Regions from separate parts of the Cytobacillus sp. IB215316 genome, predicted to be linked through region 2. Evidence: riboswitches for the same ligand, from Rfam matches in the RefSeq annotation. Region 2 holds a riboswitch; the other holds the start of a gene.
What was found. Region 2 has a riboswitch for thiamine pyrophosphate ahead of tenA (thiaminase II). Riboswitches for the same ligand answer to the same signal wherever they lie in the genome.
Positions count from the first base shown of each region.

Region 1: linked by a shared signal. The riboswitch ahead of thiC (phosphomethylpyrimidine synthase ThiC) and the one ahead of tenA (thiaminase II) in region 2 are both predicted to bind thiamine pyrophosphate.

Region 1 is NZ_JAXBMC010000008.1:6,599-11,309, forward strand. Features, by position in the region: gene SLH48_RS13485 (YppF family protein) at 145-342, shown strand; gene SLH48_RS13490 (hypothetical protein) at 518-1,057, opposite strand; gene SLH48_RS13495 (hypothetical protein) at 1,315-1,482, shown strand; gene thiC (phosphomethylpyrimidine synthase ThiC) at 1,589-3,355, opposite strand; TPP riboswitch at 3,532-3,646, opposite strand; gene SLH48_RS13505 (DUF1798 family protein) at 3,719-4,087, opposite strand; gene SLH48_RS13510 (hypothetical protein) at 4,194-4,403, opposite strand.
Region 2 is NZ_JAXBMC010000009.1:53,734-58,444, forward strand. Features, by position in the region: gene SLH48_RS14580 (ABC transporter ATP-binding protein) at 1-1,468, opposite strand, end outside; gene SLH48_RS14585 (ECF transporter S component) at 1,483-2,064, opposite strand; gene tenA (thiaminase II) at 2,211-2,894, opposite strand; TPP riboswitch at 3,147-3,253, opposite strand; gene SLH48_RS14595 (purine/pyrimidine permease) at 3,361-4,647, opposite strand.

The DNA of each region.
Region 1 (4,711 bases), on a different contig from region 2:
TTTCTACTCTATGAAAAAACACCCCTTTAGAAAAAAATAAAATAAATGTAAGTAATTGTCGGAATTCTCAATATTTAAAATTTTTTAAAAGAGTGCTTTTTCGTGATACCATATAAATAAATTATATTAATCGGAGGGGTTCTCATGAATGTTCAAGAATTGCGTAACCACTTTATTTCTCAAAGGAAATATGAACCTATAGATGGTAATGAATTGCTTGATTTCGCAAGACAAATCTACTTGCATGGAAACCTTCCCATTAGAGATTACAGAAATATTGTACGTCAATTAGAGACTGATGGAGCGCAGAAGCCTGAGTATGTTGTTGATGAAATCGTCTAAACGATATATGCGAGCTGCAAGTCAAAATGGGCTTTCACGTTCATTTGACTTCCGATAATAAAACATAATTGACTAATCTCTTACTATTCATCTAAAAAACTATGACATCATATTATAAGACATAATATGGAGGGGATACTATAATCCCCTCTATTTTTATTCAATACCTAATCTACTAATTATCAATTCCCCTAAAAAAACCACCAAAATCAATGAACTGAACACGCTCTATACCAAAAAGCTTATATTTAATTTTCAACTGCTTAATTTCAGTCGTCTTGTAAGATTGATCAAATTCCTCCATTTTTAGTACATATGTCAATTCAAACCTTTCTTTATCAGGTTGATAGTCTTGAATATCTCGATATACGGTATCTATTTTTCTTTCCTCATTTTCAGCTAAGCTTCCATAAGATCCACTTACATAAATATAAGGTATAGCTGATAATCTATCACTCTCATTTAATGCTGTACCATCACTTTTTATTATTGTAATTTCTTTTATAATTGGACTACCTACACCATTCCATTTCATGCCATAAGACAAATGGACTGCGTCATTATCTCTTAATGATTCTAGTGGAATCCACGTGTGGCTCCATGTTGAAAACCCACTTTCTTCAAAATCCTTGTATAAATTGATAGTTAAAATCACTCCAACAGTGATTAAAATAATGATCGGCCCCGATAAAATAATTAACCATTCTTTTTTCACCTCACCACTCCATTCTAGTTAATACGTTCATGTTAAGAAGTACACTTTTCTTAACATCATTAAAATATATCCCACTTATAGAGATCAGTTCAAAAGATCAATAGGGAATATTTTCATTTTTTTCTTTTTATGGATATTAATGAAGTTTGATCTTATTTTATCATTAAATTCCATTTTATTTTGAATAAAAGTTATATTTATCGCCTTTTTATCCAATAGTAATAAAGATGGAAAACAATACATAGGAGGAATTAAGGATGGGTCGTGGTAAGCATTTTAATCATAAACGGAAAGGTTATAAAAACACCAAACATAAATTCGGACATAATGTAGCAGCAAAACATAAAGAAGAAGCAGAATTTGCAATCGAAACAGTAGCTACGAAGAAAGATCGCCCAGTTTCAATTCACGTTGAAAAAGAGTAAGTTTTGTTAGAAATAGTCTGTGTAAATAAGAGTATTTAATGAAAGTTCATGGTAAAAACAAGTGAGAAGTAAGCGCTATTCGCCTACTTCTCACTATATAGAAGATTTAGCCGTATATATTGGAGCCTGTTTGCGTAAATTCCTCTGCCTTTTGCTTCATTCCTTCTTCTATCACTTCAGACTCATTTTTACCTTGGTCTTTTGCCATATCTCGAATGTCTTGAGATATTCTCATTGAACAAAACTTAGGCCCACACATTGAGCAAAAATGGGCTGTTTTAGCACCTTCGGCAGGCAATGTTTCATCGTGATATTCACGTGCTCGCTCTGGGTCTAACGAAAGGTTAAATTGATCGTGCCACCTAAACTCAAAGCGTGCCTTAGAAAGTGCATCATCTCGATTTTGAGCACCAGGATGTCCTTTCGCAAGATCTGCTGCATGAGCAGCAATTTTGTAAGCGATAACTCCTTCACGTACATCTTCTTTGTTCGGTAAGCCTAGGTGTTCTTTAGGTGTTACGTAGCAAAGCATCGCCGTTCCAAACCAACCAATCATTGCAGCACCTATAGCTGAAGTAATATGGTCATAGCCAGGCGCAATGTCTGTCGTTAATGGGCCAAGTGTGTAAAATGGCGCATCGTGACAAACTTCTTGTTGTTTATCCACATTTTCTTTTATAAGATGCATCGGAACATGACCAGGTCCTTCAATCATCACTTGAACATCATGCTTCCAAGCAATTTTCGTTAATTCACCCAATGTTTCCAATTCAGCAAACTGCGCTTCATCGTTCGCATCAGCAATGGAACCTGGACGGAGACCATCCCCTAAAGAAACTGATATGTCATATGTTTTTAAGATTTCACAAATATCTTCAAAATGAGTATATAGAAAGTTTTCTTCATGATGTGCTAAGCACCACTGCGCTAAAATAGACCCACCTCTAGAAACAATGCCTGTCGTACGCTTTGCAGTCATTGGTATATATCTCAAAAGTACCCCTGCATGAATCGTAAAGTAATCTACACCTTGTTCAGCTTGCTCAATTAATGTGTCACGATATACTTCCCACGTTAAGTCTTCCGCAATGCCATTTACTTTTTCAAGCGCTTGATAAATAGGAACCGTTCCGACTGGAACTGGTGCATTTCTTATAATCCATTCTCTCGTTGTATGTATGTTTTTCCCTGTAGACAAGTCCATCATCGTATCTGCACCCCAACGAATAGCCCATGTCATTTTTTCTACTTCCTCATCGATGGATGACGAGACGGCCGAATTGCCAATATTCGCATTAATTTTCACATGGAAGTTTTTCCCTATAATCATCGGTTCACTTTCTGGATGATTAATATTTGCTGGAATGATCGCGCGACCACTAGCTACTTCATCTCGGACAAACTCTGGGCTCATATTTTCACGTATAGCTATAAATTCCATTTCAGGGGTTATTATACCCTTTCTTGCATAGTGCAATTGTGTGACACATTCGCCACTTTTTGCTCGTAGAGGCTGCTTATTAATATGTGGAAATTGTTCAAGGTTTGAACGAGCATCTGATTCTACATATCCATTATCCTCTGGTTTTATTTCACGGCCTTCATACTGTTCAACATCATTTCGTTTAATAATCCAGTCATCTCGTAGCTTTGGAAGACCTCTCCGTATGTCAACATCATACGCAATGTCTGTATACGGTCCGCTCGTATCGTATACTCTCACAGGCTCATTTTCTTCCTCGCCAAAAGTACCACTAGTATGTTGAAGCTCAATTTCTCTCATCGGTACTTTTACATCAGCTTGATCTCCTTGTACATAAACCTTCTTGCTACAAGGAAATGTCATATTTTGTGCAATACTTTCTTTTGTCATTGAAAATTCCTCCTCAATAAAATGAATGAATCAACTGTCAGATAGTCGGTCTGAATAAAGTATACATATTCAAACTATCTTATGAAATTGCTAACCCATACCAACTAAAAAAGGGTTCTCAAAATTGAGAACCCTTTTGTTGAAAGTAATTTATGACATAGCTATAGTAACAATAAGCTGGTCGAATTCTACTTCCCTACGCTGGTATGAGCCAGATCAGGTTCTAAGAGTCAAAGAACTTTAACGCGCTCTTCTCTCAGTCCAAGCTATTGGACCCCCCTAGTAGTGAACATATGTAGTTATCGTTAATACTATAACACAATTAATATTGTTGTGAATAGAGGAAAAAGAAATTATACAATTTTATTTTTCTTTAAGTTCACTTATCATCGCATTTAATAAATAATCAACTGATTGGTGAAGGTTTAACAAACGCTTCCCCTTCCCTTCATTATAAAAAACTTGAACAGACAATGTTTGCAAATTTTCAAAAGTTGATTCTATTTGCAAAGGATAAATATATTTAGGATTTTGTTCATTAATCCACTGCAAAGCATTGATTTTCCACATATCAAGAATTTTATTAACTTCATTAGCAAACGGATATACCTCACGATAAAAATCAACTTCAACATGAGTAAGCTCTTTTCTTTGTTCCAGTATATCTATGCATTTATTATTAAATGTCTTTAACATATTTGTTAATTTTATTAATTTTTCGTAATTTTCCATATTATTTTCTCCAATTAATCTACTTAAGTTCCAATAATATTATATCAATTCGATGGATTGATTGAAAGGATAGCGAGGGTATCTTTTGCTGAATTTTCATGTGGGATTAGAGTGCAATGTCGATGATGTTATGGTCATATATATTTTCTATTTTATGAAGGTTATTTGATATAGTTTTAATATTCCTTTGTTGTTGCTCAACATATATATCTATGTGTTCTTCAACATGATTAACAAGCTTTTGATCTATTAATTCAAGATAGTCAAGCAATTCATCAAACACCGAATTCTGCAATTCTTTATTGGTCAATTCCATTTATCTTCTTCCTCCTCATCAGTATATTTAACTTACATTATAATCATTGAGCTAAACATAGCCTCTCTTTTACTTATACGGTATAGTTTCGTGATGTTAAGCTCAACACCTCCACGATTGACAAAACTAGAACTAATTCAACAAAGAAAGTCGACAATTTTATATTTGCGACAATTCGACAACGCAGTTCGCATGAAAATAACAGGATTGTTTACACTAATTGTTAGGAGGTGTTTTAGTTGGCCAAAAATAAAAACAACAAGCAGCAAAATAATCGAGAAAATAAACAGAAAGCAACGGGATATGGT
Region 2 (4,711 bases):
ATCTGCTGATTGATAATTCTTTCGTTTGTCTTTGGAAAAATTGTTGAGAAGTACCATCAAAAATAAGTTCACCATCATCAACCAGCCAAACCCTAGTCGCAAAGTATTTCGCGATTTCCATGCTATGTGTAACCATTAAAACAATCGTTCCTTGCTTTCGCCAATGCTCGATTAGCTCTAAGATTGCAAATGTATTCTTTGCATCCTGCCCAAAGGTAGGCTCATCTAACAACACAATTTGCTGTTCTTTAACAATTGCAGCAGCTACACTAAGCCTCCTCTTTTGCCCCATTGATAATTGATATGGGTGTTGATCTCTTTGCTCATTCAAACGAAATTCATGTAACAAGGTGGTCACTTTTTCATCTATAGCATGGTCATCCAGCTTATCTAAGTGCAATGAAAAGGCAATTTCATCATATACTGAATTTGTGACAAATTGAAATTCGGGATTTTGAAAAACAAATGTTAAGTAATCCGTTAATTTACCTATTTCCTTTACTTGTCTTCCTTCGATTGTATAATTACCTGTCGTTTTTATCAGTTGCATAAGTGAGTGAAGTAACGTACTTTTGCCAGCACCATTCTCACCAACGATCGTAATCCATTCACCCTCAGAAATATTTGCGTTGTTTATATCAATTTTTACATTTTTTCCACGATACCCTTTGAATTGTGAAACGCTAACAAATGATTCTTCCAAAACAGGTACAGTAGGAATTTGCTTTGTTGTTCTGGCAATATAGTCATGCCAGGCATCAGGATACCATATACCTTGGTCAATTAGCTCTTGTTTATATGTAGACAGCACATACTCTTTAGGGCCATCTGCCACGATTTCTCCATGTTCATTAAACAAAATAATTCGTTCGATAAAATCTAATACATGGTCAATATTATGTTCAACGACGATAACCGTTTTGTCACGGCTCACATCTTTTATCGTATCCCATATTTGTTTCGTCCCTTTTGGGTCAAGCATAGCCGTCGGCTCATCTAAAAATAATACTTCAGGTTGAAGGGCCATCACTGAAGCAATCGCTAAGCGTTGCTTCATTCCTCCTGATAACGTTTGTATTGATGTATGGAGGTCATCTACTTCAAGCTTTACCATATTTACATATTCGCGAATTTTTTCGGGCATATCCTTGCGCTTAACCCTCAAATTTTCCAACACAAATGCAATTTCTTCATCAACGAAGGGCATACAAAATTGCGTGTCTGGATCTTGAAAAACATATCCCCAAGATTCCGGTGTAATAATTTCATCAGCTTTAATAGGTACTTCAATCGAATTTGGAATGATTCCTGATAACACTTGCAAAAGCGTAGATTTACCGCATCCCGAAGGGCCTAGAATTAATACTTTTTCCCCTTCATAAAAAGAAGAGGAGACATCTTTAAATAATAAAGATGCACTCCCAGTAAACTTTAAGCGTAAGTTTTTCACACTTGTGATTTCTTGCATGTATAACACCTCAACTACTTATCCAACGCATCATAGTCTTCTTTTGATGCAGGACGAACTAAATTTGTAACACCAGTTGCTTCCAAAGCCTTAACGAGATAATATGCAAAAACACCAGCTATTATAATCCCACTGATTACTCGGAATCCAATGAATAATGTTAAATTCCAAGCTGCTAGATCACCAATATACCCTTTGTAAAAATCCATCCCTATTGATGCTACTGCTGATGCAGCACCTGCAAGTGAAGCAATTAAGATATCATAGCGTTTATAGCGTGCTGCTGCAAATATTAGTTCTGCAGCTAATCCTTGTAACAACCCATATAGCATTACTTCTAATCCGTATTCAGATCCCATGATAAATTCACCAGATGCAGCTGCCATTTCAGCAATAATTGCCACACCAGCTTTACGAATAACCAAAAAGGCAACAGTTGCTGCTATAAACCACATACCATATGCAAGCTGATCTACTTGTAATCCAAATGCGCCTATCGTTTCATAGAATGTTCCCCATAATTTGTATACGATTCCAAATACGATTGCAATGACTATTGTAACTAAAATATCAGTTAATTTTAAACCTTTGTTCATAGTTATTTCCTCCTATCTTTTATATCAATCAAAAACGCTCTAAGTTGTTTTCCAAAATTACAAGCCAAAAACGAGAATTATGCGATTGTCATCGTTTTATATTAGATAAGAGACCTCACAAAATTTTTCAACCTGACTAGCATGCTTTATTTGGATGTTGACATTGCTGAAATAGGCCAGGTTTCTTGTGTATATGCCATCTCCCAAAACAATAGTTCATATTGACTACTAATGATAAAGTGCTCCTGCATTCTTTCTCTATCAGCTTCTGTTACTTGATCAGCAATATCATCAAGCAAATCGATGACTTCTTCAACTAATTTGCGGAACCAATCACCACCATATGTTTGAATCCATTGTTGGTATATAGGTTCAGTTGGATTTGCATGAACGAGCTGCTCTCCAATCTCATAATATAACCAGTAGCATGGTAACAAAGCAGCGATTGTGTCTCCTATATGCCCAGTATGTGCTGCACGATACATATGAGAAGTGTATGCGTATGCTGTTGGAGCTGGTTTAAAATTAGCTTTTTCCTCTTCGGTGATACCTAGCTGAACCATAAAGTCCTTATGAAGAGATAATTCAGCTTCATTCGTACCCATCGCATGAGATGCCATTTGGCTCACTATTTTTAGATCAGTTGCTTGTGCTGCTGCTAATGTTTGCACTCTTGCAAAATGACTTAAGTAATAAGAATCTTGTAGAACATAATAGCGAAAGCGGTCAAATGATAATGTCCCATCTGCAAGCTCTTTCACAAATGGATGATCAAAGCTCCTCTGCCAAATTTGGTCTGCTTCTTCTCTAATTTTTTTGGAAAACTTCATGATAAATTCCACCCTTCTTTTATAACATTCGCTTCACTAAGAGTAAGGCACCCTAATGATAAAAAGATGAAGTGGAAAATTTCTTGACAGCATATTGCCTATCCTTGTCTTTGTTTTCGATCATAACAAAACATCATTATAATAAATAGTAAAAGTTCATGAATAAATAGCTTTGTTATAAAGGCATTAGAAAACAAAAACCACTCTACAATAGAGTGGAATTAGACGAATTGGAAAATGTGATCCAATATGTTTGTCATCAATCCACTTCCCTACGCTAGCATTAACTAGATCAGGTATAAGGGTTAAGGCAGCAAAGCCCCTCTCAGCAAACGTGATTTGCACCCCTAGTGGTAAGCGATATTTAATTTCACATACAACCTTACTATACTTTTATTATTTCCACAAGCAAAAGATTCCTACATACTCACATCAATATTTTCCCTTTTATCCAATGTGATATAAATTAATATGACACGGAAGTTTGTTTTTTTATCACTTGATCTAAAGTAATACATATAACTGTGCCTACTACTAATCCGTTATTTATTATTGGTCTTAACATGGATGGAAGTTCATTTATTGCTTGTCCAGGGATAAACAATAAACCAATGCCAACCAATAATGAAAGCCCAATAATAAAATATTCTCTATCTCCTAATTGTGTAGATTGGTAATCTTTTAATGCTAAACCAATCATGATAGTAAATGGGTAAAATAAAATTGCATAGCCAACTGGTTCGGGAATCATAGCAGCATATGTAGTAAACATCGGGAAGAAACTAAGTAAAATGATAAATACATTTCCTAAAATAAATGGTAAGCGATTAATAATTTTGGTCATTGCAATAAATCCAGCTGATCCAGAAATCGGTACACTACCAATTGCAGAAAAAATACCACCTAACCACTGGTTTATCCCCATAACAAAGCTTGCTTTATTGTAGTTTACAGCTTCATAATTTTTTGTATGTTCTTGTAGCTCTTTTTCTACAACATAAATCGAGGCAAGCATATTTGTTAATAATAGTAAGCCTATCATAATGGAAGTAATAATCATCCCGCTATTCAATTGAGGCATTCCCCAAGCAAAAATCTGTGGTACTGAAATACCACTTGTGGTCTGCGGAATACTTTTTCCTAGCCGAAGCACAGCAAACAGCAGTGATCCAATGAATAAACTAAGTAAAACAGAATATCTTCGAATAAATGGCACACGACTTTTTGCCAATAATATCGTTATAACTAAAACACAAACCGCAGGAACAGCGACCGAAAAATCTACTGAATCTTGTTTATACCCTACACCAAAAATACCGTTCATAAACGAACCACTTAGTTGTGCAACTAACAATAATAAATAAGTTCCTGTGACAATTGGAGTAAACAGTTTCTTCAAATGATCGATCAATTTAAAAAGAGCTAATAAGATAAATAAAACTCCGCTTAGTATCATCCCCATTTCAAGCTGTTGTAAACCCTCATATGTACCAAGATTTCCAGCTTCAACGATACTCGCATAAACGATAAACACACCCCACCATAACCCTGCGGGACCTTCCATAATCGGTAAACGATGACCTAATACTGCTTGTAATAGACCTGAAAGACCTAAAACGAATAATGTTCTTTGTAGTAATGTAGCGATTTCTGCTTGGGGTAACCCAAAGGAATTTCCAATAACTATAGGAGCCACAACACTTGTTGTAATTATAAAAATCATCCATTGCATTGATGAAAATAATAACCTCATAAAAAACCTCCATCCTATCATATATATTCAATTCAGGAAATTGTTACTATAATTCTTTATATTA